DNA from 3 places in the Variovorax sp. GW458-11-26-14-LB1 genome. Region 1 is predicted to be linked to each of the others. Evidence: predicted binding sites of a transcription regulator. Region 1 holds the regulator's gene; each other region holds the start of a gene.
The links. The regulator LexA, encoded in region 1, represses DNA repair genes until DNA is damaged. The targets are predictions, from matches to a motif close to ACTGTATNNNNATACAGT.

Region 2: AC07YS_RS25620 (ATP-dependent helicase) is a predicted target of LexA. The motif match lies at 6,465-6,482, and genes of this name have one in related genera.
Region 3: recA (recombinase RecA) is a predicted target of LexA. The motif match lies at 1,794-1,811, and genes of this name have one in related genera.

The regions. Positions count from the first base shown of each region.
Region 1 is NZ_JBWKYW010000001.1:209,175-219,547, reverse strand. It holds gene AC07YS_RS01020 (D-2-hydroxyacid dehydrogenase family protein) at 1-874, opposite strand, end outside; gene AC07YS_RS01015 (hypothetical protein) at 1,032-1,415, opposite strand; gene lexA (transcriptional repressor LexA) at 1,560-2,243, opposite strand; gene AC07YS_RS01005 (asparaginase) at 2,317-3,303, shown strand; gene adk (adenylate kinase) at 3,334-3,990, opposite strand; gene kdsB (3-deoxy-manno-octulosonate cytidylyltransferase) at 4,126-4,899, opposite strand; gene AC07YS_RS00990 (Trm112 family protein) at 4,896-5,078, opposite strand; gene lpxK (tetraacyldisaccharide 4'-kinase) at 5,059-6,054, opposite strand; gene AC07YS_RS00980 (ExbD/TolR family protein) at 6,055-6,480, opposite strand; gene AC07YS_RS00975 (MotA/TolQ/ExbB proton channel family protein) at 6,495-7,127, opposite strand; gene xseA (exodeoxyribonuclease VII large subunit) at 7,440-8,753, shown strand; gene AC07YS_RS00965 (superoxide dismutase) at 8,804-9,385, shown strand; gene AC07YS_RS00960 (DUF192 domain-containing protein) at 9,455-9,925, opposite strand; gene AC07YS_RS00955 (hypothetical protein) at 10,017-10,205, opposite strand; gene AC07YS_RS00950 (hypothetical protein) at 10,358-10,373, opposite strand, start outside.
Region 2 is NZ_JBWKYW010000050.1:9,120-19,492, forward strand. It holds gene dapB (4-hydroxy-tetrahydrodipicolinate reductase) at 1-649, opposite strand, end outside; gene AC07YS_RS25595 (outer membrane protein assembly factor BamE) at 825-1,385, opposite strand; gene fur (ferric iron uptake transcriptional regulator) at 1,471-1,890, shown strand; gene hprK (HPr(Ser) kinase/phosphatase) at 1,955-2,914, opposite strand; gene AC07YS_RS25610 (PTS sugar transporter subunit IIA) at 3,016-3,483, opposite strand; gene hpf (ribosome hibernation-promoting factor, HPF/YfiA family) at 3,676-4,005, opposite strand; gene AC07YS_RS25620 (ATP-dependent helicase) at 4,326-6,452, opposite strand; gene corA (magnesium/cobalt transporter CorA) at 6,678-7,664, shown strand; gene AC07YS_RS25630 (Kelch repeat-containing protein) at 7,707-8,969, opposite strand; gene AC07YS_RS25635 (5'-methylthioadenosine/adenosylhomocysteine nucleosidase) at 9,324-10,091, opposite strand; gene AC07YS_RS25640 (ABC transporter substrate-binding protein) at 10,220-10,373, opposite strand, start outside.
Region 3 is NZ_JBWKYW010000042.1:47,391-57,763, reverse strand. It holds partial or broken gene AC07YS_RS23720 (hypothetical protein) at 1-479, shown strand, start outside; gene AC07YS_RS23715 (response regulator transcription factor) at 506-1,180, opposite strand; gene AC07YS_RS23710 (MarR family winged helix-turn-helix transcriptional regulator) at 1,243-1,728, opposite strand; gene recA (recombinase RecA) at 1,875-2,984, shown strand; gene recX (recombination regulator RecX) at 3,041-3,514, shown strand; gene AC07YS_RS23695 (SRPBCC family protein) at 3,483-3,926, shown strand; gene yiaA (inner membrane protein YiaA) at 3,939-4,379, opposite strand; gene AC07YS_RS23685 (hypothetical protein) at 4,494-5,216, shown strand; gene AC07YS_RS23680 (bestrophin family protein) at 5,350-6,300, shown strand; gene scpC (succinyl-CoA:acetate CoA-transferase ScpC) at 6,360-7,859, shown strand; gene argC (N-acetyl-gamma-glutamyl-phosphate reductase) at 7,919-8,842, opposite strand; gene sucC (ADP-forming succinate--CoA ligase subunit beta) at 9,050-10,216, shown strand; gene sucD (succinate--CoA ligase subunit alpha) at 10,227-10,373, shown strand, end outside.

The DNA of each region.
Region 1 (10,373 bases):
TGCAGATGCAGTTTTCGAGGCGCAGCAGCGCATGGCCCTGCAGCGGCGGCTCGCTCTCGAACACGTCGATGGCCGCCAGCCCGGGGCGGCCGCGGTTGAGCGCGGCCAGCAGGGCATCGGCTTCCACCAGCTCGGCGCGCGAAGTGTTGACGAACAGCGCCGTCGGCTTCATGCGCGAGAGGTCTTCGAGCTTGACGAGACCCTGGGTGTCCTCGTTGAGCCGCAGGTGCACCGACAGCACGTCGGCGGCGGCAAAGAATTCGTGGCGGTTCTGCGCCACCTGGAAGCCGTCGGAGCGCGCCTTGGCGCAGCTGGCCTCGCGGCCCCAGATCACGACCTGCATGCCGAAGGCCTGCCCGTAGCGCGCCACCAGTTGACCGATGCGGCCGTAGCCCCAGATGCACAGCGTCTTGCCCTTGAGCACCGAGCCCACGCCGAAATTCGGCGGCATCGACGCCGACTTGAGGCCCGACTGCTGCCAGGCCCCGTGCTTGAGGTTGCTGATGTACTGCGGCAGGCGGCGCATGGCCGCCATGATCAGCGCCCAGGTGAGTTCGGCGGGCGCCTGCGGCGAGCCCGAGCCCTCGGCCACCGCCACGCCGCGTTCGGTGCAGGCCGTGACGTCGATGTGGCCGCCGACGCGCCCGGTCTGGGAAATCAGCTTGAGCTTGGGCAGCTTCTCGATCAGTTGGCGGGATATCTGGCTGCGCTCGCGGATGAGCACGATGACGTCCGCATCCTTGAGGCGAACCGACAGTTGGCCGATGCCCTTGACCGTGTTGGTGTAGACCTTGGCGGCATAGGCGTCCAGTTTGGCGGCGCACTGCAGCTTGCGCACGGCGTCCTGATAATCGTCGAGGATCACAATGTTCATGGCATGCCATTGTGCCTCGCAGCATCGGCACGTCGCACGTGTGAACGTTTGGATACCCCGTGCCAGATGGCGCCCGGGAGGCCTGTTTCAGACCGTTGGGGGTGAATCCGCCATGCGCGTGCGGGCGCGCAGGCACGGCGGGTTCGTTCGCACCTTCTCAGTGCAGGTGGCTGGGGCGGGGCGTGCCGCTCCCAGTTTCTGCAGCTTCGAGTGCGGCGAGCCGGTCGAGTTCTGCGCACACGTCGGCCATGCGGCCGGAAATCACGACCCGGTTGGCGCAGCCGCGCTGCGAGCCTTGCCGATCGACCACGCGGACCACGCGCAGCGGGCGGGCGGGTGTCGCGGCGGCGGATGGCGACGTGGCCGGCGTCGGGCTGCCTGCGGTGCGTGCCGTGCAGGCCGGGCGAATGGCCACGTAGCGCAGACCGGCGGCAGCGTCGCTGCTGTCACCGTGCGACGGGCGGCGGGCGGGCATCCAGCGGGTGGCCAGCGATTGCAGGGGCGACCAGAGGTCGGCGATGGCGAGGAGGGCGATTCCCATGTGAACTCCAAAAAAGTATGAGGTTGAACACAGGCAGGATTTCTTGAATCGGCCGCAACAGGGTGATGGCGACTTTGCGCCATACGCCCGCCACCTGTCGCGGCCGGATGAGGTGCTGCTGCGTGTGGACAGCAGGCCCGGGGCCTACATCAGCATCGTGTTGCGGATGAGGCCGACCGCGAGGCCTTCGATTTCGAAGGGCTCGCCGGGCTGGACGATGATGGTCGGGTAGTCGGGGTTCTCGGCGTGCAGCTCGATCACCTGCTTGTTGCGCTTCAGGCGCTTCACGGTGACTTCTTCGCCGAGGCGTGCCACCACGATCTGGCCGTTGCGTGCTTCCTTGGTGGCCTGCACGGCGAGCAGGTCGCCGTCCATGATGCCGGCGTCGCGCATCGACATGCCGCGCACCTTGAGCAGGTAGTCGGGTTGGCGCTGGAAGAGCGTGTTCTCGACGTAGTAGGTCTGGTCGACGTGCTCTTGCGCAAGGATGGGCGAACCCGCCGCCACGCGGCCGATGAGCGGCAGCGCGAGCTGGGCCATACCGGGCAGCGAGAGCGAGAACTGGTTGCCTTCGCGGTGGCGCGTTTCGTGGAGCGAGCGCAGCGCATCGCCCTTGAGGCGGATGCCGCGCGAGGTGCCGCTGACCAGTTCGATCACGCCCTTGCGGGCCAGGGCCTGCAGGTGCTCCTCGGCGGCGTTGGCCGACTTGAAGCCCAGCTCGTTGGCGATTTCGGCGCGCGTGGGCGGCGCACCGGTGCGTGCGATGGCGCCCTGGATCAGGTCCAGGATCTGCTGCTGGCGGGCGGTAAGCTTCACTGCGAACTGCATAGTGGTTTCCTTGCGGCACTGGCTAGATATCCAGTACCTGTATTTTTAACCAGTTTTCAAAAGTTGACAAGCCATGACTCATTCCTCTTCGTCCGAGACGCGCCGTGTGGTCGTGCTGGGCACCGGCGGCACCATTGCCGGCAAGGCTGCCAGCAGCGGCGACAACATCGGCTACACCGCCGGGCAGGTGGGCGTGGCGGACCTGCTGGGTGGCATCGAGGCGCCGGCCGGCGTGACGCTGGTGGCGGAGCAGGTCGCGCAGCTCGACAGCAAGGACATGGACGCCGACACCTGGCGCCAGCTGGCCGCGCGCTGCGCACACTGGCTGGCGCAGCCTGATGTGGCCGGCATTGTGATCACGCACGGCACCGACACGCTGGAGGAGACGGCCTTCTTCCTGCACGTCGTGCTCGCGTCGGCCAAGCCGGTGGTGCTGACCTGCGCGATGCGCCCGGCGACGGCCCTGTCGCCCGATGGTCCGCAGAACGTGCGCGACGCGCTCGCGGTGGCCTCGACGCCCGGCGCACGGGGCGTGACGGTGGTGTGTGCGGGCGCGATCCACAGCGGCCTCGATGTGCAGAAGGTGCACACCTACCGTCTCGATGCCTTCGCGTCGGGCGATGCGGGGCCGGTCGGCTATGTGGAGGAGGGCGAAGTGCGGCGCGTGCGTGCGTGGCCGCAGGGAGCGCCGTTCGATGCGGCGCGGCTGGAGGCGGTATCGCAGCCGTGGCCCCGCGTCGAGATCGTCATGAGCCACGCGGGCGCGAGCGGTGCGATCGTGGAGGCGTTGCTGCTCCCGTCGACTGAGCCCTTGCGCGGCCTGGTCGTGGCCACGACCGGCAACGGCACCGTGCACCACGCGCTGGAAGCCGCGGCGCTGAAGGCGCAGGACGGTGGCTTGGTGGTGTTGCGCGCCACACGCTGCGCGAACGGACGCATCCTGCCGAAACCCGGTGACTGGCTGCGGGATGCGGGCGCACTCACGCCGGTGAAGGCGCGGGTTGCGCTGGTGCTGGAACTCTTGGGAGTGGCCGCCCTGCCGGAGTCGAAGGGCGGCTAGGAGAAAGAGGCTGACGAATCAGCCGCTGAATCAGCTGGTCAGTGCGGCAAGCGCGCGCTGCGTGATCTCGTCGACCGTGCCCACGCCCTGGATGGCGCGGTACTTCGGCGCGGCGGCCGGGTCGGTCTTAGCCCAGGCCGAGTAATAGTCGACCAGCGGACGGGTCTGCTGGCTGTAGACGTCGAGCCGCTTGCGCACGGTCTCTTCCTTGTCGTCTTCGCGCTGGATCAGCTCTTCACCGGTCACGTCGTCCTTGCCTTCCACCTTCGGCGGATTGAACTTGACGTGGTAGGTGCGGCCCGATGCCGGGTGCGAGCGGCGGCCGCTCATGCGTTCGATGATGTCGCCGAAGGGCACGTCGATCTCGAGCACGTAGTCGAGCTTGACGCCGGCCGCCTTCATGGCGTCGGCCTGCGGAATGGTGCGCGGGAAGCCGTCGAACAGGAAACCGCCGTTGCAGTCGGGCTGCGCGATGCGTTCCTTCACGAGGTTGATGATCAGGTCGTCACTGACCAGTGCACCCGAATCCATGATCGTCTTGGCCTGCCGCCCGAGGGGGGTGCCTGCCTTGACCGCGGCGCGCAACATGTCGCCGGTCGAGATTTGGGGAATGCCGTATTTCTGGCAGATGAAGGTCGCTTGCGTGCCTTTGCCTGCTCCGGGCGCGCCCAGCAAAATAAGTCTCATGGTGTCCTCGGAAGGTTCTTAGATTTTGTGTCGCGCCCCATGCGCGCCCTCAGGCGCGCCGAGGCGGAATTGCATCGAGGATAGCATGCGTCCCCGTGACAAATTGCCGCCGTCTCCCTCGGGGCGGCCGGCAGCTCACGCAGGCGAGCCGGCCGCGAAGACGGCGCGCACGCGCGCGAGGTCTTCGGGCGTGTCGATCCCGGGGCCCGGTGCCACATCGCTCACATGCACCGCGATGCGGTGTCCGTGCCACAGCGCGCGCAACTGTTCGAGCGCTTCGGTGGCTTCGACAGGGGCAGGCGACAGCAACGGAAATTGCCGCACGAAGCCTGCGCGATAGCCGTAGATGCCGATGTGGCGCAGCGGCGCCGGGCTGGGCAGCACCGAGGGCGCCGCACCGCCTGAAGAGCCGTCGCGCCACCAGGGGATCGGTGCGCGGCTGAAGTACAGCGCATGGCCCTGTGCATCGAGCACGGCCTTCACCACGTTCGGGTTCATGAAGTCGGCCAGCGAGTCGATCGCATGGACGGCGGTGCTCATCGCGGCCTGCGGTCGCGCGGCCAGCGTGGCGGCAACAGCGTCGATCAGCGCGGGGTCGATCAGCGGCTCGTCACCCTGCACGTTGACGACGATCGCGTCACCGTCGAGTCCGAGCTGTTCGCAGGCCTCGGCCAGCCGGTCGGTGCCGCTGGGGTGGTCCTGGCGGGTGAGCAGGGCCTCGACGCCGTGCGCCTTGCAGGCCTCGATGATCGAGGCGTCATCACCGGCCACCACCACGCGAAGGGCGCCGGACTGGCGGGCGCGTTGCGCCACGCGCACGACCATCGGCAGGCCAGCGATATCGGCCAGCGGTTTGTTGGGAAGTCGCGTCGAAGCCAGCCGGGCCGGCACCAGGACGGTGAAGCTCACAGGCCCAACTCTTCGTCGGACAGCGTGCGGGCCTCGTTCTCGAGCAGCACCGGGATGCCGTCGCGCACCGGGTAGGCCAAGCGCGCGCTGCGCGAGCAGAGTTCCTGCTTCTCGGCGTTCCAGGTCAGCGGGCCCTTGGTGACGGGGCAGACGAGCAGTTCAAGCAGCTTGGTATCCATCGAGCGATGATAGCTTCGCGTCGAGGGCGGCGAAGAACGCCGGCGAGGGTTCGAAGTGCAGCGGCACGGCGAGCGCGTCGGGCGCCTGGTGCCAGAGCTTGACGGCGTCTTTTTCCGTGCAAACGAGGGGCAGGGCGGGACCGGCTGGTCGTTGCCAATCGCTGAAATCGTGGTGGTCAGGCAGCACGAGGGTGTCTGCGAGCGTCAGGCCGCGAGCACGCAGCATCGTGAAGAAGGCCTCCGGCCGGGCGATGGCTGCGAGCGCGATCACGGGCTGGCCGGCGAGCGTCTCGAGCGGGATGCGTCGGCCATCCTTCGCGAGGGCGTACGGCGCCAGTTCGCGGGTGGCGGTGTAGCCATCGGCGAAGGCTGGCCGCTCGCCGCTGTGCAGCAGCAGGTCGCAATGGCGCGGCCACGGCTCGCGCAAGGGGCCGGCCGGCAGCAGCCAGCCGTTGCCGACACCGCGGTCATCGAACACGCAGATCTCGATGTCGCGCGCCAGCGCCAGATGCTGCAGGCCGTCGTCGCTGACGATGACCTGCGTCGCCGGGTGCCGTTCGAGCAGGGCGCGTGCGGCCTCGATGCGCTGCCGGGCCACGAAGACCGGCGCGCCGGTGGCATGGTGGATCAGCGCGGGTTCGTCGCCGACGTCCTGCGGATCGCTGTCAGCCTGGACTTCACGGCAGTCGTCGGTGCGGCGGCCATAGCCGCGCGACACCACACCCACCCGCAGGCCACGCGCCTGAAGGTGGCGCACGACGGCCATCACGACCGGTGTCTTGCCGGCCCCGCCCGCGATCACATTGCCGACCACGATCACGGGAACCGGCACGCGTCCGGTTTTCTGCCAACCCCATCGGTAGAAGGTGCGCCGCAGCGCGAAGAGGGCGCCGTAGACCTGCGACAGCGGCCACAGCAGGCAGGCCAGCGCACCGCGGCGCAGCCAGGCGTCCTGCAGCCGCGCGCCGGTCGACACTCAGTGACCGGCCTGGGCCGTCGACTGGGCGGCGAAGGTGATCTGCATCAGGCCGGCGCGGCGCGCGGCCTCCATCACCGTCACCACGGCCTGGTGCGGGCTGGCGGCATCGGCGCTGATGATCACGACGCTGTCCTTGCCGCCGGTGGCGGCGGCGCCGAGCGCGGCGGCCACGGTGTCGACGCTGCGGTCCGCCAGCGGCGACTTGTTGATCACGTAGCGGCCGTCGGCCGACACCGCCACGATCACCTCTTTCGGGTAGTCGCGCTGGGCGTCGACGTCCGCGGTCGGCAGCCGCAGCTGCATCTCGGTGAACTTGCTGTAGGTGGTCGACAGCATCAGGAAGATCAGCACGACCAGCAGCACGTCGATGAACGGGATCAGGTTGATCTCCGGCTCGTCGCGCGCGCCGTGGCGAAACTGCATGCGGCCCCGCGTGCTCATTTGCGCAGGGCGTTCAGGTGACGGGCAAAGCGCTCGCCCGAGAGTTCGAGGTTCAGCAGGTACTCGTCGACGCGGCTGCGGAAGTAGCGCCAGAAGATCAGCGTGGGAATGGCCACGATCAGGCCGAAGGCCGTGTTGTACAGCGCGATCGAAATGCCGTGCGCCAGCTGCGCCGGATTGCCCGAACCGACGGCACCGCTACCGGGCGACTGCGAGCCGAAGATCTCGATCATGCCGATCACCGTGCCCAGCAGGCCGAGCAGCGGCGCGGCCGAAGCGATGGTGGCCAGCGCTGGCAGGTAACGTTCGAGCTTGTGCGCCACGGTGCGGCCCGAGGCCTCCATGGCGGCGCGCAGGTCTTCTTCGGTGCAGCGCGGGTTGGCGTTCAGCGCGCGCAGGCCGGCGGCCAGCACCTGGCCGAGCATGGAGTTACTTTCCAGTTTGGTCACGACATCGGGGCCGGGAACCGCGCCGCGCGACACGGTGATGGTCTCGTCCAGCAGCTTCGGCGGCAGGACCTTGACGGTCTTGAGGCTGGTGAAACGTTCAATGACCAGCGCGAGTGCGATGACCGAACAGGCGAGCAATGGCCAGATTGGCCAGCCCGCGGCAACAATGATGGAAAACAAGAAAATCCTCCGGCCCGTAGACTGCAAATGCGCGGCGATTATCCACCGAGCCACCCTCGGCTCGCGGCTTGTTTGCGTGTCGGCAAGGACGCACAGATTCTGTGGATAACTTTGTGATTAACCCATCGCGCAATGTCTCCGAACCCGCATGGGACGGGCTTTCCGTTAGATCGATTGAATTTTGAGCAGCACTTTTTTTAATGAAATCAACAGCTTGCACGAGAACTCGTGCATCTGTTCCACCATACCCCTCCAAAGTGGGGGGCGCGACGCCCGTTGTGGAAGAGTGGCGCTCGGTGGGGGAGGGGCGCAATGAGCTTCAGGGAGCCGAATGCCGTGCCCGGGCCGCGCGTGTGGGCCGTGGGCGCGCTGTGCCGCGCGGTGGCCGATGCGCTCGATGCGCGCTTCAACCCGGTCTCGGTGCGCGGAGAAATCTCGGGTTTCTCGCGTGCATCGAGCGGTCATTGCTATTTCTCGCTCAAGGACGAATCCGGCCAGCTGCGCTGCGCGATGTTCCGTGGCGCGGCGGGTCTGCTCGACTTCACGCCGCGCGACGGCGACCAGGTCGAAGTGCGCGGCCGGCTGGCGGTGTACGAGCCGCGCGGCGACCTGCAACTCGTGGTCGAGAGCCTGCGGCGGGCGGGGCAGGGCGCGCTGTTCGAGCAGTTCCTGCAGCGCAAGGCACGCCTCGAGGCCGAAGGTCTGTTCGACCCCGCGCGCAAGCGGGCGCTGCCGTCCATGCCGCGCGCCGTGGGCGTCGTCACCTCGCAGGGGGCCGCGGCGCTGCATGACGTCGTGACCGCGCTGCGGCGGCGCGTCCCACATATTCCCGTGGTGCTGGCGCCGTCGGCAGTGCAGGGCGCCAGCGCGCCGGGCGACCTGGTGCGTGCCTTGCAGTCGCTGTACACGCTGGAGCCGGCCGTCGACGTGATCCTGCTGGTGCGCGGTGGCGGCTCCATCGAGGACCTCTGGGCCTTCAACGACGAGACGCTGGCGCGCACCATCGTGCAGAGTCCTGTGCCGGTAATCAGCGGCGTGGGGCACGAAACCGATTTCACCATCGCCGACTTCTGCGCCGACCTGCGCGCACCGACGCCGACGGCCGCCGCCGAACTCGTCAGCGCGCCGCGCGACCTGTGGCTCGGCGCGCTCGACCTGCTTGACGAACGGCTCGGCGATGCGCTGGGCGGGCGGCTCGACGTGCTCGGCCAACGGCTGGACCAGGCGGCCGCGCGGCTGGGCCGCCCATCGGGCCTGGTCGCGCGCCAGCAGTTGCGGCTGGCGCACCACGCGCAGCGGTTGCATTACGCGGTGCTGTCGCGCCGGGAGCGATTGGCGCAGGTGCCGCAGGCCATCGCCACCGATTTCTCCGCGAAATTCGCGCGTTCGCTGACGCAGCGGCGCGAGCGGCTCGAGCGCGTGGCCCTGCGCCTGCGCCTGCTCGACCCGGCCCTGGTGCTGCAGCGCGGCTATGCCTTGCTGACCGACGGCGAAGGCCGCGCGGTCGTCAGCGCAGGCAGCCTGCAGGCCGGCGATGCCGTGGTCGCGCGCCTTTCGGATGGCTCGGTCGACCTGACCGTGACGCCCGGCGGCGCGACGGGAACGCGTCTGACGCCGCCCCCCTGATTACTTCCTAGAATCCTTCATTCCCCACAACCAACCCACGAGAAAAAACCATGGAACATGTGCTCCCACCCCTGCCGTACGCCATCGACGCGCTGGCCCCCGAGTATTCGAAGGAAACGCTCGAGTACCACCACGGCAAGCACCACAACGCCTACGTGGTGAACCTGAACAACCTGCAAAAGGGCACCGAGTTCGAAGCGATGACGCTCGAAGAGATCGTCAAGAAGTCCAGCGGCGGCATCTACAACAACGCCGCCCAGATCTGGAACCACACCTTCTTCTGGAACTGCATGAAGCCTCAAGGCGGCGGCGCACCCACCGGCGCGCTGGCCAAGGCCATCGACGCCAAGTGGGGCAGCTACGACGCCTTCAAGGAAGCCTTCGTGAAGTCGGCCGTGGGCAACTTCGGCTCGGGCTGGACGTGGCTCGTGAAGAAGGCCGACGGTTCGGTGGACATCGTGAACACCGGCGCCGCCGGCACGCCGCTGACCACCGCCGACACCGCGCTGCTGACGGTGGACGTGTGGGAGCACGCGTACTACATCGACTACCGTAACCTGCGCCCGAAGTTCGTCGAGACCTTCCTGGCCAAGCTGGCCAACTGGGATTTCGCGGCGAAGAACTTCGGCTGAAGCCGGACCTGGCGCTCGCCATAAAAAAAGCCGACCTGCGGGTCGGCTTTTTTACGGGCGCTCAATTGCTCAGCGCTTGGCGGCCGAGAAGAGCTCTCCGCCGAGCTTGGCACCCTTTTTGATGTTCTTCTTGGCGAACCAGCCCTGGTTCATCTCGAGCACGTAGCGCACCGGCTCCTCGGAGCAGTGCGAGTTCTCGGTCATCGGCTGCATGTCGACCAGATTGACGATGCGGCCATCGTCGGCCACGAAGGCGGCGGTCAGCGGCAACAGGGTGTTGCGCATCCAGAAGCACTGCGTGGCCGGCTGCTCGAAGACGAAGATCATGCCTTCGGCCTGCGGCATCGTCTTGCGGAACATCAGGCCGATCTCGCGCTCGCGGGGCGATTGCGCCACCTGCGCATCGATCTTGTAGAGGCCGACCGACAACTGCGTGCGTGCCAGATCGGTTTGGGGTTGCGGTTGGATTTGCTGCTGCGCGTGGGCCGGCGCCAGGAAGGACGCGGACACCAGAAGCAGCGCGGCGAGACGCTGAAACATCGGATGACTCTTTCGGGGCCGCGACACACGAGGTCGGCCCGTGACCAATAAAAATGCCCGCTGGAGCGGGCATTGCCGGGAGCTTGAAAGCTTACACCTTCTTGGCGGCGGCCGCGTGGGCCTTGGAGACGTGACGCACCTTGTGCTTCTTGACCGTGTGCTTGGCCTTGGCCTTGTGGACGGCGGGAGCGGCCGGCGCTGCGGGAGCGGGTTCGGCGGCTTGGGCGAATGCACCGGCTGCGAAGAGGCCGGCGACCAGGGCTGCGATCAGCTTGTTCATGAGAAATCCTTTGAGATTGTTGATATGGATCACCTCCCTGCGGAAGGCCTCCATTCAACGGACCTCAAGAACCCCGGTTGACAGTGGTTGAACAAAACTGCGAACGAAAAAAAGCGCTCCGGAGAGCGCTTTTCTTAAGGGGACAGACCAGCTTACTTGGCGCCGGGC
Region 2 (10,373 bases), on a different contig from region 1:
CGGTGTGGTCGCCCACGATGTCGCCGCCGCGGATGGTGGCGAAGCCGATGGTCGACGGGTCGCGCTCGCCCGTGATGCCTTCGCGGCCGTACACGGCGCAGTCCTTGAGGTCGCGGCCCAGCGCATCGGCGATCACCTCGCCCATCTTGAGCGCGGTGCCCGAGGGCGCGTCGACCTTGAAGCGGTGGTGGGCCTCGACGATCTCGATGTCGTAGCCGGTGGCCATCGCACGGGCGGCCATGTCGAGCAGCTTGAGCGTGACGTTGACGCCCACGCTCATGTTGGGCGCCATCATGATGGCGATGTCTTTGGCGATCTCGCCGATCTCGGCCTTCTGCGCATCGCTGAAGCCGGTGGTGCCGATCACGGCCTGCACGCCCAGTTCGCGGCACACGGCCAAGTGCGCCATCGTGCCTTCGGGGCGGGTGAAGTCGATCATCACCTGCGCGTCCTGCAGGCCGGTGCGCAGATCGGCCACGATGGGCACGCCGCTGGTGAAGCCCAGGAAGGCCGCGGCATCGGCGCCGAGGGCGGCGCTGCCGGCGATGTCGAGCGCGCCGGCCAGGCGGCAGTCGGGCGCGTTGCGCACGGCTTCGATGAGCATGTGGCCCATGCGGCCCGAGGCGCCGGCGATCGCCACCCGGCGCAGCGCGGGAGCGGAGGAAGAAGAAGCGGAGGTGGGGGTGGTGGTCGGTTCAGTCACGGGGATTCGGTCGTTGAAAAGTCCCTACGGGAGCCATGGACACCGACGAAAGCCGCCCCACCGGTCCGGCGGGCACCGCCCGCAGGAGGGGTGGCCGCCGCCGGAGCCCTGCCGCGCACGCTCAGCGCGCGGCTTCGAGCGGGGGGTAGGCGGCCGGCAGCGCGGGCATGGGGGCTGCCGGGGTGCCGGTGGTATCGGCTTTCTTGTCGGCCTTGGGCGCGAATTTCTTGAGCTCTTCTTCGGTGGCCTCGAGCTGCGGCACCTTGCCGCTCTTGCGGCGGGTGTCGAGCGTGGCGACGAATTCTTCTTCGCTGGGCATTTCGTCGCCCTCGAAGCGGTCCATGAGTTCGCCGTTGAAGAACACGGTCAGGCGGCGCTCCTGCGGATCGACGCCCTGGCGGCGGATCGTGAAGACGTAGTCCCAGCGGTTGGCGTGGAAGACGTCGTTCAGCAGCGAGGTGCCGAGGATCTCGCGCACCTGCTGGCGCGACATGCCGGGCTTGAGTGCCGCGACCTGTTCCTTCGACACGAAATTGCCCTGCACCACTTCGACTTTGTAGGGGGTGACGGCAGACAGCGCGCCACGCGTGCGTTCGCTGAAACCGCTGCAGGCACCGAGGGCGAGCGTCGCCGCAATGGCAGCAACCAGCAACCAGGGCCGGCGTTGGAGGATGGCAGGCATGGGAGAAGAGGGGGTAGCGATATGATCGAACATTGTAGCGGCCGAGCCTGAAGGCCCGGCCTCAGCCCAGGGCGCAGGAACCATCATGGCCAACATCGACGAACTCAAGAACACCGGCCTCAAGGCCACCTTGCCGCGACTGAAGATCCTCGAGATCTTCCAGACCGGCAGCCAGCGGCACATGACGGCGGAAGACGTCTTCCGCGTGCTGCTCAACGAACACTCCGACATCGGCCTGGCCACCGTGTACCGCGTGCTCACGCAGTTCGAGCAGGCCGGCATCCTCGAACGCAGCCACTTCGAAAGCGGCAAGGCGGTCTACGAACTGAACGAAGGCACGCACCACGACCACCTGGTCTGCACCTCGTGCGGCAAGGTCGAGGAGTTCTACGACGCCGAGATCGAACGGCGCCAGCAGATGATCGCCAAGGACAAGGGCTGGGTCCTGCAGGACCACGCCATGTCGCTGTACGGCCTGTGCGGCGACTGCGTCAAGAAGCGCTGACGCCGGCCAGCCCGCCGAAGCAGAAAGCAGCCCTTCGTTTCGAAGGGCTTTTTTCTTGGCTGTCTCAGTCCGGATCGCGCCCGCTTTCCATCGCCTTGTGGTGGCGGGCCACGAAGTCGGCATAGGTGTCGATGCCGCGCAGCTGCAGGATCGAATTGCGCACCGCGGCTTCCACCAGCACGGCGATGTTGCGCCCCGCCACCACCTGGATGATGACCTTGCGCACCGGGATGCCCAGCACGTCCTGCGTGAGCGGCGCCGAGGGCATGCGCTCGTAGTCGCGCTCGAAGCTGTCGCGCCGCACGAGGTGCACGATGAGCTTCAGGCGCATCTTCCGGCGCACGGCCGTCTCGCCGAAGATCGCGCGGATGTCCAGCAGGCCGATGCCGCGCACCTCCAGCAGGTTCAGCAGCAGGTCGGGGCAGCGGCCCTCGATGGTGTTCTGGTTGATGCGGTACAGGTCGACCGCGTCGTCGGCCACCAGGCCGTTGCCGCGCGAGATCAGCTCCAGGCCGAGCTCGCTCTTTCCGAGGCCCGACTCGCCCGTGATCATCACGCCCATGCCCAGGATGTCCATGAACACGCCGTGCATCGAGGTGCGCTCAGCGAAGTGCTTGGACAGGTAGGCGCGCAGCAGGTCGATCACGAAGGCCGACGACTCGCGCGTGGCAAACAGCGGCAGCTGGGCGCGCTCGCAGATCGACAGCAGCTCGTCGGGCGCGGCCTGGCCGTCGGCCAGCACCAGCATCGGCGGCTCCAGCGTGACGATGCGCCCGATGCGGCGCACGCAGTCTTCCTTGCTGCCGCGCGTGAGGTAGGCCACCTCGCGCGCGCCGAGGATCTGCACGCGGTACGGGTGGATGTAGTTCAGGTAGCCGACCAGGTCGGCGGCCGACTGTGCGCGGCTGATGACGTCGGGGTCGAACTGGCGCTCCGAGGCGCCCAGGCCCGCGAGCCATTCCCAGCGGAGCGACCCGCGGAACTCCTCGAACATGGCATCGGCGCTGATGACGGTCGGCTTCATGCGTGCGGCGGCCGGCGCAAAACGCCGGCATTCTGGTCAGGATGGAGGGAGAGAAAAGCGTCGCCGCAGCTTATCAGCAGCGGCCCGCCCGGCACGGGCGCTCAGGCGACCTGGGTCGACTGCCAGCCGGCAATGAGGCCGTGCAGCGCGGCGGCGTCGGTGCTGGACTTGATCTGCTCGCGCAGGCCGGCGTCGCTCAACAGCTCGGCAATTTCGGACAGGATTTCGAGGTGCTTCTGCGTGGCCGCTTCGGGCACCAGCAGGAAGATCAGCAGCGCCACGGGCTGCTCGTCGGGAGCGTCGAAGCCGATGGGGTTCGCCAGCTGGAACACCGCGGCCATCGGCGCCTTGAGGCCCTTGATGCGGCCATGTGGAATGGCGACGCCGTGGCCCAGGCCGGTGGAACCGAGGCGCTCGCGCGCAAACAGGCTGTCGGTGATGAGGGCACGGCCCAGACCGTGAAGGCTCTCGAACAGCAGGCCGGCTTCTTCGAAAGCACGTTTCTTGCTGGTGGCGTCAACGCTCACGAGCACTTGAGCGGGCGGCAGGATGGACGCGAGGCGATTCATGGTGGGGTCAGAGCGGGGGCGATTATGCACCTCATCGGTAAAAACCCCCAGTCCCCCTAATTACTTTCGTCTACATGTGTTGCCGAGAGGCGTCGCTTCCTCTGGAGGCCCTTGCAAAGCCCCACCAATGTGGTCGGACAAACAAAAGGCCGCCCGAAGGCGGCCTGAGATGCGGGGCGCGGGGCCCGGCGTTTACATCACGCGCTTGGGCGCCACGTGATGGTGGTCCTGCAGGCGATCCTTGTGGCGGACCACCTGGCGGTCGAGCTTGTCGACCAGCTCATCAACCGCGGCGTACAGATCAGCGTGGCTCGATTCCGCGAACATGTCATTGCCCTTGACGTGAATGTTGCACTCCGCCCTTTGGCGGCGTTCCTTTTCCTTCTGCTTTTCCACCGTGAGGATCACCTTGACATCGACCACCTGGTCGAAATGTCGCGTGATCCGGTCCAGCTTGCTCGTGACGTAGGTGCGCAAGGCAGGTGTGACGTCGAGGTGATGACCGCTGATCGTCAAATTCATGAATGACCTCCTGAGAATTGACGGTTGGGGAAATGACCGCGCTCCGGGATGAAGCGTGGCCGGCGAAACAGGTGAGGTTGGGAGAGAGGGAGAAGAGGAAGGGAGATGAAGAAAGGGGGCGGTCGGATTCACTATGCCCAAGCTGTCACGGTATTGCAATACCGGGGCTTGCCCGAGTGACGGGCCGGTGTATTGCATGCCCTAATCCGCTATTGATTCCATAGCTGCCCCCGTGCAGTGGCATGCCGTTGCGGCACATTGGAAGCAAGTGTTTCCATGTGCAGCGCGCAGTGACCCTCACGCCCGAAGGGCCGGCCCGTTCAGCGCCAGGCGGCGCGCATGCGGTTGCGCAGGTCGATCACCGCGGCCGGCGGTGGCACCGCGGGCGGCAGCACCGGCGGCGGCGGCCAGGTCTGCAGCTCGAAGCCCGCCAGGTCGGACTCGGTGATGAAGCGGGTGCGGTTGGCGTACAGGTGCCGGTCGCCGCGCGCCGCCTGCTGCGTGATGTGAAAGCGCTGCGGCATCACCAGGTGCAGGTGGTCGCGGGCCCGCGTCATCGCCACGTAGAGCAGGCGCCGTTCTTCTTCCAGCTCGTGCGCGCCCTGGGCCACATCGGCCGGCATGCAGCCATCGACCACGTTGATGACGTGCACCGAGTTCCACTCCTGGCCCTTGGCCGAATGGATGGTCGACAGGATCAGGTAGTCCTCGTCGAGCGAGGGCGGGCCGGGCCGGTCGCTGGTGGCTTCGGGCGGGTCGAGCGTGAGCTCTGTGAGAAAGCGCTCGCGCGAGCCATAGCCGGCCGCCAGCCGCGCCAGCTGTTCGACGTCGGCGCGGCGCACGCCCGAGGTGTCTTCGTACAGCCGCTCCAGGTGCGGCTGGTACCACTGCATGGCCACCTCCACGTCGGCCGGCCACTGCAGCGACGGCGCGCGCAAGGCGGCGTAGGCCTGGGCGAAATCGGCCCACTGTTCGCGCGCGGCCGAGGGCGGCACGAAGTCGCGCACGGCCGCGGCCGGGTCGGCCGCCTGGTCCATCGCGTCGAGCAGGCGCGTGCCGGTGGCCGGGCCCACGCCGGGAATGAGCTGCGTGACCCGGAAGCCCGCCATGCGCCCGCGCGGGTTCTGCGCGAAACGCAGCACCGCGAGCAGGTCCTTCACATGCGAGGCCTCGAGGAACTTGAGCCCGCCGAACTTCACGAACGGGATGTTGCGCCGCGCCAGTTCCAGCTCGAGCGCCGCGCTGTGCGACGAGGTCCGAAACAGCACCGCCTGCGACTTCAGCGCCAGCCCGCCCTCGCGGTGCGCCAGGATCTTGTCGGCCACCCAGCGTGCCTGCCCGGCCTCGTCGGGCACGAGCACCAGCACCGGCTTGCCGGCCGAGGGCTTGTCGGTCCACAGCGTCTTGGCGTGCCGCTCGGCGGCCTGCGCGATGACGCGGTTCGACACGTCGAGGATCGGCTGCGTCGAGCGGTAATTGCGCTCCAGCGTGACGATGCGCGCCTGTTGGCTGAACTGCGAGGGAAAGTCGAGGATGTTGCGCACCGTCGCGCCGCGGAACGAATAAATCGACTGCGCGTCGTCGCCCACCACCGTCACGCCGCGCCCGTCGGGCTTCATCGCGCGCAGGATCTCGGCCTGCAGCAGGTTGGTGTCCTGGTACTCGTCGACCAGCACGTGGTCGAAGCGCGCGCCGACGTGCGCGGCCAGCGCGGGCTCGGCGACCATCTCGGCCCAGTAGAGCAGCAAGTCGTCGTAGTCGAGCACGTTCTGCTGCTGCTTGGCCTCGACGTAGGCGCCGAAGAGCGTCTTGAGCTGCGCCTCCCACTCGGCGCACCAGGGAAAGCTGTCCTTCAGCACGGCGGCCAGCGGCGCGCGCGTGTTCACGCAGCGCGAGTAGATCGACAGGCAGGTGCCCTTGCGCGGGAAGCGGTTGACCGTGGACGACAGGCCCAGCTCATGCCGCACCAGCCCCATGAGGTCTTCGGCGTCGCCGCGGTCGTGGATGGTGAAGTTCTCGTCCAGCCCGATCTGCGCGGCGTATTCGCGCAGCAGCCGCGCGCCGATGCCGTGGAAGGTGCCGGCCCACGGCAGCGCCGGCGGGCGCTCCGACTTCAGCCCCAGCACGCGCGCCAGCACCTGGCCCGCGCGGCGCTCCATTTCCTGCGCGGCGCGGCGCGAGAAGGTGAGCAGCAGCAGGCGCTGCGGATCGACCCCGTCCGCGATCAGGTGCGCCACGCGGTGCGCCAGCGTGCTGGTCTTGCCCGAGCCGGCGCCGGCGATCACGAGCAGCGGCCGGTGGTCGGCGCCGACCGCCGCGCCCACGCCGTGCTCGACCGCCGCGCGCTGGTCGTCGTTGAGCGCGGCGAGCGCGGCGAGCGCCGCGGCCAGGCGCTCGGCTTGCGTCTTCGGGGGGGTGGAAAGAACGGGGGACGCAGGGGTCTGCATGGGCACGACTTTACTGTATGTCCGTCCAGTTCGAGTGCCTTGTCGCCCTGTGGCCGGTGACATAATCGCGCCTCGCTGCAACCGGAGACTCCCCATGGAAACCGCCCCGTCTCGGCAGCTTTCAACTCCCATCCGACGCCGCGCGTGATGTACTGACGCCGGGTCTGCGGGAATTGAAAGCGCCCCTCCCTCGCCCATCGTTCAGTCACCCCCGGGAGTGAGCCCATGCTCAACATCTTTACGCTCGCCAACGGCCGCCTCGTCCAGGAAGAGATCGAGTCGCTCGAAGAGCTCTCCAAGTTCCAGCCGATCTGGGTCGACCTCGAGTCGCCCACGCTCGAGGAAAAGCGCTGGATCAAGCAGTACTACGGCCTCTCGATTCCCGAAGACGCGATGGACGAGGACATCGAGGAATCGGCCCGCTTCTACGAGGAAGACAACGGCGAACTGCACATCCGCTCCGACTTTCTGATCGACGACGACGAAGACCCGCGCACGGTGCGCGTCGCCTTCATCCTCAACCAGCACAACACCGACCTGCGCAGCCGCGGCGTGCTGTTCTCGATCCACGACGAAGACGTGCCCGTGTTCCGCCTGCTGCGCATGCGCGCACGCCGCGCGCCGGGGCTGATCGAAGACGCCAAGGAAGTGATGCTCAAGCTCTTCGACGCCGACGCCGAGTACTCGGCCGACACGCTGGAGAACATCTACGACGAGCTCGAAGTGGCGGGCAAGAAAGTGCTGTCGGGCAACGTCAGCGACGAGCTGGCCGGCGAGGTGCTCGGCGCCATCGCACGGCAGGAAGACTTGAACGGCCGCATCCGCCGCAACGTGATGGACACGCGCCGCGCCGTGAGCTTCATGATGCGCAGCAAGATGCTCAACGCCGAGCAGTTCGAAGAGGCGCGGCAGATCCTGCGCGACATCGAATCACTGGACAACCACACGGCCTTCCTCTTCGACAAGATCAACTTCCTGATGGATGCGACCGTCGGTTTCATCAACATCAACCAGAACAAGACCATCAAGATCTTCTCGGTGGCCAGCGTCGCGCTGCTGCCGCCCACGCTGATCGCGAGCATCTACGGCATGAACTTCAAGTTCATGCCCGAGCTCGACTGGGCCATGGGCTACCCCTACGCCATCGCGCTGATGGCCGCGAGCGCGCTGGTGCCGATGTGGTACTTCCGCCGGCGCGGCTGGCTCAAGTAGTTCGCGGTGAGGGCCACGGCCTTCGCCATGACCCTGCCGCGGTTACCAGCCGATTTCGCTGGTTGGCACCAGTTCGTCGTGCCAGTTCAAAGGATTCGGACTTGTCGGATCATCAGGTACGGCCGCTTGGCCACCGGATACCAGCAGCTTCCCATTCGACATGAGCGAAGCCGCATGTGCGGAACGCGCGGACAGTAACGGCCCCCACGACTGCCATATGTTCGTCAGCGGATCGTAAACTTCGGCGCTTTTCAGCGGAGATGGGATCAATGGGCGAGGAGGGCTCCCTGGGGGAAAATCGATGCCACCGTCGATGCTGCCGCCAACAACGAGTACCTTGCCTGTCGGCATCAGGGTCACCGACGACCCAAAGCGGGGCATATCCAATGTACCGGCGGACGACCATGCGTTGGTGGCTGGGTCAAACAACTCAGCCTGCGCAGCGGGATGCATGCCACAAGCACACGCATGCGCAACCGATCCCGTCCCCCCAGCAACGACAAGGACCTTCCCTGTCGGAAGCAGCACGCTGCGATGACCCTGACGAGAAGTTGCCAGCGATCCAACCGTCGTCCACTTTTCGGCAGAGGGATCAAACACCTCGGTACTGGCAATCGAGGCTCCACTGTCGAAACCACCCGAAACCAAGATCTTCCCATTGGCCATCAACACGAACGAGGCACCGTCGGAGTGGTTCGCCGAGGCCACGGCACTCACCGCCTTCCACTGTCCTATCTCGGGCCGATATAGCTCGACACGATTTCCGTCGGAGGCAAGTACCCGGCCGTCGAGCAACACGACGAGATGTCGCACGGTCGTCAAAGCCACCAAGGACCCGCTGGGCGTGAAGGTCTGCGTGGCCGGGTCATAGAGGTGCGATCCTGCCCCGGCCCCTGCCCCGACAACCAAAACTTTGCCGCTGGGCACCAAGACTGCGGCTCCCAGTTGCTGAAACGGCAGCGTCCCCGCCGGAGTCCAGAAACCGGACACCGGATCGTATCGTTCGACGGAAGTGACAGAGGCGCTCAGGTTGCCTCCACCCAAGGCGAGCACTGTCCCATCGGGCAGTGCGATCAACTCATGCCCCCTGCGCGGCGTGAGCATCGCAGCTGCCGAATGAAACATCGCTTCTTGCGCCGGCCCGCAAACAATCTTCACGCTCTTGACGTCCGCCGTGGCAACGCCGCTGGCAAAAACGACCGTGCATGCTTGGGTCGACGGCACGGAGGACACCGAGACGGTGTAGTTCGCGCCCTCGCGTATGCGCTGCGTGAAGCTGAACTGCCCATCGGCGGACAGGGTCAACGAATCTCCTCCGTTGTTCTTCAACACGATTTGCCCACCAGGGGAAATGCCGGTGACTCGGCCCCCAATCGCGAAATCCTTGGTTTCGGAGGCATTCCCGCCAGGGTTGAATGAGAAACCTCCACCTCCACCTCCGCCGCCCCCCCCGCACCCCACCAGCAACAGGCTGCAGAACATAACGGCGGGCAGCGCTCCTAGTACTCTTCGCATATCGATCCCCTATTTTTGTTCGCACGATTCTAGGTTTCATCGAGACGGTCGCAAACCATACTTTCTCGCTCGATCACGGTATCGACGTGCCGAAATTCGACGCGCCCCTTGTTGCCGGATCGCGATCTGCGCTCGCCTCGCCGCTCAGTCGACGGTGGGCCGAATAGCCAGCCATGCGTCAATCAGTGCCAGGCTGTAGCGGCTCGCCACCTCGGCCACGAAGCGCGTGAAGTCGCCGTGCACGGCATCGTCGGCGCGGTCCGAGATGGTCCGCAGCGCCGCGAAGGGCACGCCGTAGTCGTGGCAGGCCTGCGCCATCGCCGCGCCCTCCATCTCGACCGCGAGCGCGTCGGGCAGCGAGCGCTGCAGGGCCCCGCACTCCGCGGTGGTCGACACGAAACGGTCGCCGCTGATCAGCAGGCCTCGATGCACCTTCGGTGAACGCAGATGGAACTCATCGACCGCCTTCTGCCCCACCAGGCTCACCGGATCGCGCAGCGTGCTTTCGGCCACCGCCGCCAGCGCATCGCCGATGGCCGCATCGGCCGCGAAGCGCGAACGCCCCATCAGCGGCACCTCGTACTTCGGAAAGATCGGCGAGGCGTCCATGTCGTGCTGCAGCAGCTCGGTCGCCACGACCACGTCGCCGACGTTCACACCCGGCGCCAGCCCGCCCGCCACGCCCGTGAACACGATCGCCCGCACGCCGAAGCGCTCGAGCAGCACCGTGGCCGTGACCGCCGCCGCGACCTTGCCGATGCGCGACAGCACCGCGACCACGGGCTGGCCCTGCAGGTGGCCGACCCAGAAGTCGCGGCCGGCCACGCGCACGCGCTGCTCGTCGGGCATGCGCGCGAGGAGCGCACTCAGCTCCTCGTGCATGGCCGCGACGATGGCGATGGGCGTGGACAACACAACAGAACTCAAAACAAGACTTTCTCTATTCCAGGAACACCGCGGAACCGGCTTTGCCGGGCCGCAGGTGTTGCCCCCTGCAAGGGGGTTGGCGTAGCGACACGAAGTGCGCGAAGCCTGGGGGTTTACTTGATATCCACGCCGTAGAACGTATGGCGGCCGAAAGGACTGAGCTTGAAGTCGACGACCTCCTTGCGCACCGGCTTCAGCTGCACCGCGTGCGCGATGGTGAACCACGGCGCCTGCTCCTTGAAGATGACCTGCGCCTTCTTGTAGAGC
Region 3 (10,373 bases), on a different contig from region 1:
CGGTGGATGGCACCTACGCCTACGACAACCGCAGGCCGTCCGATGTCGGCCCGCTGGCCTACACGATCGAGAACGCGCTGGCGGTGTCGCAGGCGAGCATGACCGGCACGTGGTCCAACACCGACAGCAGCCCGAGCCTGGGCGTGACGGTGCAGGTCGATGGTCAGGGCGTGTTCACTGGCAGCACGAGCGGCGTGCAGATCGGCCAGTGCACGCTCTCGGGTACTGTCGCCCTGGCGCAGCCCGGCTCGGCCAAGAACATGTACAGCCTCACGCTGAAGGCCGTGAATACCGCCACGGCCAGCACCAACGACTGCAAGCTCACCCCCGCCGCCACCGGCAGCTATGCCGGGCCGGCCATCATCGGGCTGGTGCCGGCGGGCGTGTACGACAGCAACGGCTACTTCCGCAGCCTCATGTTCCTGATCCGTTCGAACACTGGCGCCACGCTGCTCGTCAATCTGCGCAAGCAGCCCTGACGGCATTGCGCGCGGGCAGGGCACGCTCAACCGGGAATCTTCTCGAGGCAGTAGCCCAGCCCGCGCACCGTCGCGATGCGCACCGGTCCCTTCTCGATCTTCTTGCGCAGGCGGTGGATGTAGACCTCGATGGCGTTGATGCTCACCTCTTCGCCCCATTCGCACAGCCGGTCCACCAGCTGGTCCTTGCTGACCAGTCGGCCGGCGCGCTGCAGCAGCACCTCGAGCAGGCCCAGTTCGCGCGCCGACAGTTCGATCATCTTGCCGTCGATGGTCGCCACGCGGCCGGCCTGGTCGTAGACCAGCGGGCCGTGGCGGATCGCGTTGCTGGTGGCGCCCATGCCGCGCCGCGTGAGGGCGCGCACGCGCGCCTCGAGCTCCTGCAGGCTGAAGGGCTTGGCCATGTAGTCGTCGGCGCCGTGGTCCAGGCCCTTGACGCGCTCTTCCACGCTGTCGGCCGCCGTGAGCACCAGCACCGGCAGCTGCGAGCCGCGCGCGCGCAGGCGCTTGAGGATCTCGATGCCGTGCAGGCTGGGCAGCCCGAGGTCGAGGATCAGCAGGTCGAACTCGCTGTGGGTCATGAGCGCGGTGTCGGCCTGCGAGCCGTTGGCCACGTGATCGACCGCCGCGCCCGAGGTGCGCAGGCTGCGCAGCAGGGCATCGGCCAGCACCTGGTCGTCTTCGGCAATCAGTATTCGCATGAGCCACCTCCGGCGGATTCAGGCGCCATGCCGGCGCAGTTCACATTTGTCTCAACGCGAGTCTAGCCCGCTGTATAGGCTTCGAGTCCGATGGTTACCACGGTGGCGATCTCGTCGCCCACGCTGGCGCGGAACTCGCGCTCCGTCTGCGTCACGGCGCGGCGGAAGGCGTCGAGCCAGGCCAGCCCGTCGGCCGTGAACAGCACGCGCCGTGCGCGCGCGTCGAGCGGGTCGGGCCCGCGCGTGACCAGCCCCCAGGCCTCGCACTGGTCGACCAGCGTGCCCATGGCCTGCTTGGTCATGCCGGCGCGCTCGGCCAGTTCGGTCAGGCGCGAGCCCTCGCGCGCCAGGTGCCGCGTGATGTGGATGTGCGCCGCGCTCACCTGCGCGCGCGCCGCGAGGTTCGACAGCGCCAGCGGCACGTCGATGTCGTGCGCCATGAGCGCCAGCACGCGCTCGTCGAAGCGGCGCATCGCATGGCCCAGCAGGCGGCCCAGGTGGGTCTGGCGCCAGGCGTCGGGATCGGTGGGAAAGGCGGGGTCGGCCATGGCTTCAGATGGTAAGGCAAACTGACTTTAAAGTGGGTTTGCGAAACGCCATGAGCCCCTACACTACTGTTCAAGCATCCAGCCTGTGGTTAAAAGCAGATGGATGAATCCCGACACAAACCGTTGATATTCAAGGAGATTTCCACATGGACGCAGTCGTCAAGGGCGCAAGCATCTCGGTCGCCAACAGTGAAAAGGCCAAGGCCCTGCAGGCCGCGCTGGCCCAGATCGAAAAGCAGTTCGGCAAGGGCACGATCATGCGCCTGGGCGAAGGCGAGGCGCTGGAAGACATCCAGGTGGTCTCCACCGGCTCGCTGGGCCTGGACATCGCCCTGGGCGTCGGCGGCCTGCCCCGTGGCCGCGTCGTTGAAATCTACGGCCCGGAATCCTCGGGCAAGACCACGCTCACGCTGCAGGTGATCGCCTCCATGCAGAAGCAGGCCGGCACCTGCGCCTTCGTCGACGCCGAGCACGCCCTCGACGTGCAGTACGCCCAGAAGCTCGGCGTGAACCTGTCCGACCTGCTGATCAGCCAGCCCGACACCGGCGAGCAGGCGCTCGAAATCGTCGATTCGCTGGTGCGCTCGGGCGCCGTCGACCTGATCGTGGTCGACTCGGTCGCCGCGCTCACGCCCAAGGCCGAAATCGAAGGCGAAATGGGCGACTCGCTGCCCGGCCTGCAGGCCCGCCTGATGAGCCAGGCGCTGCGCAAGCTCACGGCCACGATCAAGAAGACCAACTGCATGGTCATCTTCATCAACCAGATCCGCATGAAGATCGGCGTGATGTTCGGCTCGCCCGAAACCACCACGGGCGGCAACGCGCTGAAGTTCTACGCCTCGGTGCGCCTGGACATCCGCCGCATCGGCACCATCAAGAAGGGCGACGAAGCCATCGGCAACGAAACCAAGGTGAAGGTGGTGAAGAACAAGGTGTCGCCCCCGTTCAAGACGGCCGAGTTCGACATCCTGTTCGGCGAAGGCATCAGCCGCGAGGGCGAGATCATCGACATGGGCGTGAACGCCAAGATCATCGACAAGTCGGGCGCCTGGTACGCCTACAACGGCGAGAAGATCGGCCAGGGCCGCGACAACGCCCGCGAGTTCCTGCGCGAGAACCCCGACCTGTCGCGCGAGATCGAGAACAAGGTGCGCGAGTCGCTGGGCATTCCGCTGCTCGCGGCCGACGCCGGCAGCGAACCCGAGAAGGCCGAGAAGCCCGCCAAGGCCTCGAAGGCTGACAAGGCGGCAGAGTAAGTTCGACGGGGCGGCCTTCGCGTGTTGCGTGGGCCGTCTGAGCGACCCACCCCCGAATGGCCTTCAGCGCCCCCTCCCTCAAAGGCCGCGCACTGCGCCTCCTGAGCCAGCGCGAGCATTCGCGCGCGGAGCTGGAGCGCAAGCTGGCCAAGCACGAGGAAGAGCCCGGCACGCTGGCGAAGGCGCTCGACGAGCTGGCCGCCAAGGACTTCATCAGCGAGCCGCGCGTCGTCGCCTCGGTGCTGCACCAGCGCGCGGCCCGTTCGGGCGCGCTGCGCGTGAAGCAGGAGCTGCAGGCCAAGGGCATCGCGCCCGAAGCCATCGCGCAGGCGGTGGCCGGCTTGCAAGAAACGGAAGTCGAGCGCGCCACGGCCCTGTGGCGCCGCCGCTTCGACGCGCCGCCCGCCGATGCGAAGGAGCGCGCGAAACAGATGCGATTCCTGATGGCGCGCGGTTTCTCGGGCGCTGTCGTGTCCAAGGTGCTCAGGAGCGACTTCGATGACCCCAGCGACGACCCCTCCGGCGAATGAAGGCGACGCGGCCCTGTCCCGCGTCATCACGCAGCGCGTGCACTGCGAATGGCGCGACGCCTACGCACTCGCGTCCGACCCGAAGCGATTGCCCGACTGGGCCAGTGGCCTCGCCAAGAGCGCGCTGGTGCCGCACGGCGACCACTGGATCGTGCGCACGCCCGAAAGCGGCGAGGCCCGCATGCGCTTTGCGCCGCCCAATGAGTTCGGCGTGCTCGACCACTGGGTGGCGCCCGAAGGCGTGCCCGAGGTCTACCTGCCGTTCCGCGTGATCGGCGTGGCGCCCGGCGTGTGCGAGCTGCAGTTCTCGCTGCTGCGCCAGCCGCACATGGACGATGCGGCCTTTGCGCGCGACGCCGGATGGATCGCGCGCGACCTGCAGGCCCTGCGCCGCCTGCTCGAGGCGGGCTGAGCCCGGCCTGGCTTACTCGGTGGCCGTGACGTCGTCGGCCAGCGGGTTCTCGGCCTTGTACGCGGCGATGTCGCGCACGTTCTTCTGCACCGCCACCGCGCCGAACAGGCTCAGCAGGAAGGCCATGGCGTAGAAGCCCTTCTCGCTCGCAGCCAGCGAGGCGTTGAACAGGCCCACGGCCAGCAGGCCCACCGACAGCAGCAGCGAGACCCAGCACAGGCCGAAGTAGATGCCGGTGACCGAGATGCCCTCGAGCCGGTCGCGCACCGTCTTTTGCAGCGACACGGCCGAGAACAGGCCGTACATGAGGATGGTGAAGTAGTAGCCCTTCTCGTTGAGCTGCATCGCGGCATTCCACAGCCCGAGCAGGTACACGATGGCGCCGATGATCAGCGCGGCCCAGGATGCGGCGACGAATGCGCCGGTCGGTTTCTGAAACTTGACGGTTCCCATGACGATCCTCCTCGTTGTTGTGTCGCGCGATTATGGTGCGGGAAGGCGGTGGCATGATCGCCAGCGACCGGCCTCCCAGGAGGCGGCTTTCCAGAAAAACCGGAGGAACCCTTCATGTCGTCGCAACCCGCCCACCCGCAGTCTCTCGTTCGCACCGGCGCCAAGGCCGGCTTCGCCTTCGCCGGCTCGGCCATCAAGGGCGCGCTGATCGGCCTGTTTCTCGGCGGCGGCGTGTTCTTCTACTACCTGAGCCAGCTGCAGGGCCCGGGCATCCCGGCGGCGCGCGCCGGTGGCGCGGGCGCCATCCTGGCGCTGATCATGTCGCCGCCGTTGCTGGTGGCCGTGCTGCTGTCTTTGTTCGTCGGCGTGTACTTCCTGCTCGGCGTGCAGCGGGGCCGCGCCCGCGCGATGCAGCACCTGGTCGCGGCGCGCGGCGAGGCCGTGTCGCAGCGCCTGGGTGACGCCATCGCGGGCCGCATCGAAGCCATGCCGCGCACGCACGGCGGCCTGCAGCGCGTGGCCGACTGGCTCTCGCCCGACGCCCTGTGCCAGCAGCTCGCGCCGGTGCTCGGCGAAGGCCGGGCCGTGCGCGCGGTGGTCGGCTTCGTGCTGGGCCGCCTGCCCCTGAGCGACATGCTGGCCGAGTGGCAGCAGGAGCGTGCCGCGCACGGTGCGACGACGCCGGCGACGGGCGAAGACCCTGCCCTGCGCGCCCTGCTCACGCGCCGCATCCACGAGGTGCTGCAGGAGATGGCGACGCCCTCGCGCAAGCTCTTCTACATCGCGCTGGTGGCGCAGGCCGTCCTGCTGGGCGTGGGGCTGTGGCTCGTGCGCTGAGCCCGACCGTCTTCGTTGGTCTTGAGGCGTGCAGCTGCTGCGGCGCTGACGCCTCGGCGACAATCAGCGCCCGCGCGGGCCTTGCGGTGTGCGCGGCCTCCATGCCTGCCTGTCTCCCCTGCCCCCCGCTTTTATGATCGTCCGGAAACGCCCGTCCGGGCTCAAGCTGTTTCTGTCCTGGCGGGGCTCCGTCCTGCCGCGCATCGCCGCGGCGCTGACGCTCAACGTGATCGTGGCCATCGTCGTCACGGTGCTGCACGGGCGCTTCGGCTCCATCAAGATTCCGCTCGGCACCGTGCCCTTCGCGCTGCTCGGCCTGCCGCTGGCGATCTTCCTGGGCTTTCGCAACACCGCGGCCTACGACCGCTTCTGGGAGGCGCGCAAGCTCTGGGGCGAGGTGATCCTGCGCTCGCGCAACCTGGCGCGCCAGTGCCAGAGCCTCATCGACGGCGATGCGCCGGTGAACGCCGGCGCCGACACCGTCCGCCGCCTGGACGACCTGCGCGTGCGCATGACCCTGCGCGCCGCGGCGTTTGCTCATGCGCTGCGCCACCAGTTGCGCGGCACCGATGCCGCGGCTGACACCCGGCCCTTCCTGCGCGAGACGGAATGGCAGGGCCTGACGCAGGTCGCCAACCGGCCGCATGCGCTGCTGATGCACATGGGCGCCGACCTGCGCGAAGCGCTGCGCGCGCGGCGCATCGACCCGGCCCTGGCGGCGGGTGTCGACGGCACGCTGTCGGCGCTGAGCGCGGCGGCTGCGTCGTGCGAGCGCATCCTCAGCACGCCCATTCCCTTTTCGTACACGCTGCTGCTGCACCGCACGGCGTACCTGTATTGCTACCTGCTGCCCTTCGGGCTGGTGGACTCGGTCGGGTTCATGACGCCGGTGGTGGTGCTGATCGTGGCCTACACCTTCTTCGGCCTGGATGCGCTCGGCGACGAGATCGAGGAGCCCTTCGGCACCGAGTCGAACGACCTGCCGCTCGAGGCCCTGTGCCGCACGCTCGAGATCGACCTGTGCCAGTCGGTGGGCGCCCCGGCGCCGGCGCCGCTGGTGCCGGTCGACTACTTCCTGCGCTGACACCCGCCGCGCGCGCGGTGCCGGCCTCCCCCTTCCCGAAAGAAAGACGCTTTCCCTCCATGTCGCACGAAGACCGCATCCGCCTGCCCGCCCTGCGCAGCAAGATCACCACCGCGGAGGCCGCTGCCGAATGGATTCGCGACGGCATGGTGGTCGGCATGAGCGGGTTCACGCGCGCCGGCGACGCCAAGGCCGTGCCGCTGGCGCTCGCGGCCCGCGCGCGCCGCGAGCCGATGAAGATCACGCTCATGACCGGCGCCTCGCTCGGCGGCGACGTGGACCGCCAGCTGACCGAGGCCGGTGCCATCAGCCGGCGCATGCCGTTCCAGGTCGACACCGTGCTGCGCCAGGCGATCAACCGCGGCGAGGTGATGTTCATCGACCACCACCTGTCGGAAACGGTCGAGATGCTGCGCACGCGGCAGATTCCGCCGATCGACATCGCGATCATCGAGGCCGTGGCCATCACCGAGACCGGCGCGCTGGTGCCGAGCACCTCGATCGGCAACAGCGCGAGCTTCGCGATCCTGGCCGACAAGGTGATCGTCGAGATCAACACCTCGCAGTCGACCGCGCTCGAAGGGCTGCACGACATCTTCATTCCCAAGCACCGCCCGCAGCGCGAGCCGATGCCGCTGGTGGCGCCGCACGACCGCATCGGCACCAGCGCCATCGAGATCCCGCCCGAGAAGATCCTGGGCATCGTCATCACCGACAAGGCCGACAGCACCTCCACGGTATTGCCGGCCGACGCCGAAACGGCGGCCATCGCGGCGCATCTGGTGGCCTTCTTCGAGCGCGAGGTGGCGCAGGGCCGGCTCACCGAGCGGCTGCTGCCGCTGCAGGCGGGCATCGGCACGGTCGCCAACGCGGTGATGTCGGGGCTGGGCGCGGGGCCGTTCGAGCACCTTACGATGTATTCGGAGGTGCTGCAGGACTCGACCTTCGACCTGTTCGACGCCGGCAAGCTGGACTTCGCCTCGGGCTCGTCGATCACGCTGTCGCCCGCGAAGGCGCGGCAGGTGTTCGGCGACCTGGAGCGCTACAAGGACCGGCTGGTGCTGCGGCCGCAGGAGGTGAGCAACCACCCGGAGATCATCCGGCGCCTGGGCATCATCGCGCTGAACACGGCGCTGGAGGCCGACATCTACGGCAACGTCAACTCGACCCACGTGCTGGGCACGCACATGATGAACGGCATCGGCGGCTCGGGCGACTTCGCGCGCAACGCCTACCTGTCGATCTTCGCGACCAAGTCGGTCGCCAAGCAGGGCGCGGTGTCGAGCATCGTGCCGATGGTGTCGCACGTGGACCATGCACCGCAGGACGTCGACATCCTGGTCACCGAGGTGGGCCTGGCCGACCTGCGTGGGCTGGCGCCGCGTGAACGGGCGGCGGCGATCATCGCCAACTGCGCGGCCGAGCCGTACCGCGCGATGCTGCAGGATTACTACACGCGTGCTGTGGCGACCTGCGGCGGCCACACGCCGCACCGGCTGGAAGAGGCGTTTTCGTGGCACGTGCGCTACCGCGACACGGGCACGATGCGGGTCGACTGAAAGCAGAAAGGCCGGTCCTTGCGGGCCGGCCTTTCTTGCTTGTCAGCGCTGGAAGTGGCTCAGAGCGCCAGCATCAGCTTGAGGTTCTGCACCGCGGCGCCGCTGGCGCCCTTGCCCAGGTTGTCCAGGCGCGCGATCACCACGGCGTGGCGGTGGTCCTCGTTCGGGAACACGCGGATCTCCAGCTGGTTGGTGTCGTTGAGCGCCAGCGCGTCGAGCTTGCCGTCGTCGGTCGGTGGCAGCACCTTCACGAACTGCTCGGGCGTGTTGCTCTTGGCATAGTGGGCGGCCAGGGCGTCCTGCAGGTCGCCGGCCTTCGGCTTGCCGGGCAGCAGGTCCAGGTGCAGCGGCAACTGCACCAGCATGCCCTGCTTGAAGTTGCCCACCGACGGAATGAAGACCGGGCGGCGCGTGAGGCCGGTGTAGGTCATGATTTCGGGGATGTGCTTGTGCTTCAGGCCCAGCGCGTAGGTCTCGAACAGCGGCGCCTTGCCGCCCTCGTAGTCCTCGATCATCGTGCGGCCGCCGCCGGAGTAGCCGCTCACCGAAGGCAGCGACACCGGGAAGTCGGCCGGCAGCAGGCCCGCGTCGACCAGCGGACGCACCATGGCGATGGCGCCGGTGGCGTAGCAGCCGGGGTTGCCGACGCGGTCGGCCTGGGCCACGGCCTGCCAGTGGCCTTCGACGAGTTCGGGGAAGCCGAAGACCCAGCCCGGCGCGATGCGGTGGGCGGTCGAGGCGTCGATGATCTTGGGCTTTTGGCCCGGGAGCTGGTCGATCAGCGCGACCGACTCGCGCGCCGCGTCGTCGTGCAGGCACAGCACCACGAGGTCGACGCCGGCCATCAGCTCGCGCTTGGCGGCCACGTCCTTGCGCAGCTCGGGCGCGATGCTCACGAGCTCGATCTGCGGCATCGTCTGCAGCCGCTCGCGAATTTGCAGGCCGGTGGTGCCGGCTTCGCCGTCGATGAAAACCTTGGCCATATCGGAGTATGCGTAGGGTGGCTAGAAGAAAGTACGTATTGACCGCAACCGCGCATCAAGTATTGGTGCGGCGCACCATGATACAGTCCGCGGTTGTTCGCCGCCCCCAGCCGTCAGGCTGCCGTCGCCCGCGAACAACAGAGCAGAAACAACAGTCTCACTCCCGATCTCCCGTTCTCAACCTCCTCCTTCCGAGAGACATCCCTCATGAAGATTCACGAGTACCAAGGCAAGGAAATCCTTGCCAAGTTCGGCGTGCCGGTGCCGCGCGGCATCCCGGCCTATACGGTTCAGGAGGCGGTCGAGGCCGCCCAGAAGCTTGGAGGCCCGGTCTGGGTCGTCAAGGCCCAGATCCACGCGGGTGGCCGCGGCAAGGGCGGTGGCGTCAAGGTCGCCAAGTCGATCGAAGACGTCAAGAAGCTGGCTGGCGAGATCCTCGGCATGCAGCTCAAGACCCACCAGACCGGCCCTGAAGGCCAGAAGGTGCGTCGCCTCTACATCGAAGACGGCGCCGACATCAACAAGGAATACTACATTTCGGCCGTGACCGACCGCGCCACCCAGAAGGTGGCGTTCATCGCTTCGAGCGAAGGCGGCATGGACATCGAGGAAGTGGCCCATTCCACCCCCGAGAAGATCATCACGGTCTACGCCGACCCCAAGGACGGCCTGACCGACGCGCAAGCCAAGGAAATCGCCGACGGCATCGGCATGCCGGCCGATTCGACCGCCCAGACGGTCGACATCCTGAAGAAGCTCTACACCTGCTACATGGAGACGGACGCCTCGCTGGTCGAGATCAACCCGCTCAACCGTGACAGCAAGGGCAACGTCGTCGCCCTGGACGCCAAGTTCAACTTCGACAGCAACGCGCTGTTCCGCCACCCCGAAATCGTGGCCCTGCGCGACCTGGACGAAGAAGACGCGGCCGAAGTCGAAGCCTCGAAGTTCGACCTCGCCTACATCTCGCTGGACGGCAACATCGGCTGCCTGGTGAACGGTGCCGGCCTGGCCATGGCCACCATGGACACCATCAAGCTGTTCGGCGGCGAGCCGGCCAACTTCCTGGACGTGGGCGGCGGTGCCACCCCCGAGAAGGTCACGGAAGCCTTCAAGATCATGCTGAAGAACAAGAACGTGGAAGCCATCCTCGTGAACATCTTCGGCGGCATCATGAAGTGCGACACCATCGCCACCGGCGTGATCGCAGCCTGCAAGGCCGTGAACCTGCAAGTGCCGCTGGTCGTGCGCATGAAGGGCACCAACGAAGTCGAAGGCAAGAAGCTGCTGGCCGAGTCGGGCCTGCCGATCATCAGCGCCGACACCATGGCGGACGCGGCCCAGAAGGTCGTGGCAGCAGTCAAGAAGGCCTAAGGAACAAGTCATGTCGATCTACATCAACAAAGACACCAAAGTCATCACGCAAGGCATCACCGGCAAGACCGGCCAGTTCCACACCGAGAAGTGCCAGGAATACGCGAACGGCAAGAACGCCTTCGTGGCCGGCGTGAACCCGAAGAAGGCCGGCGAG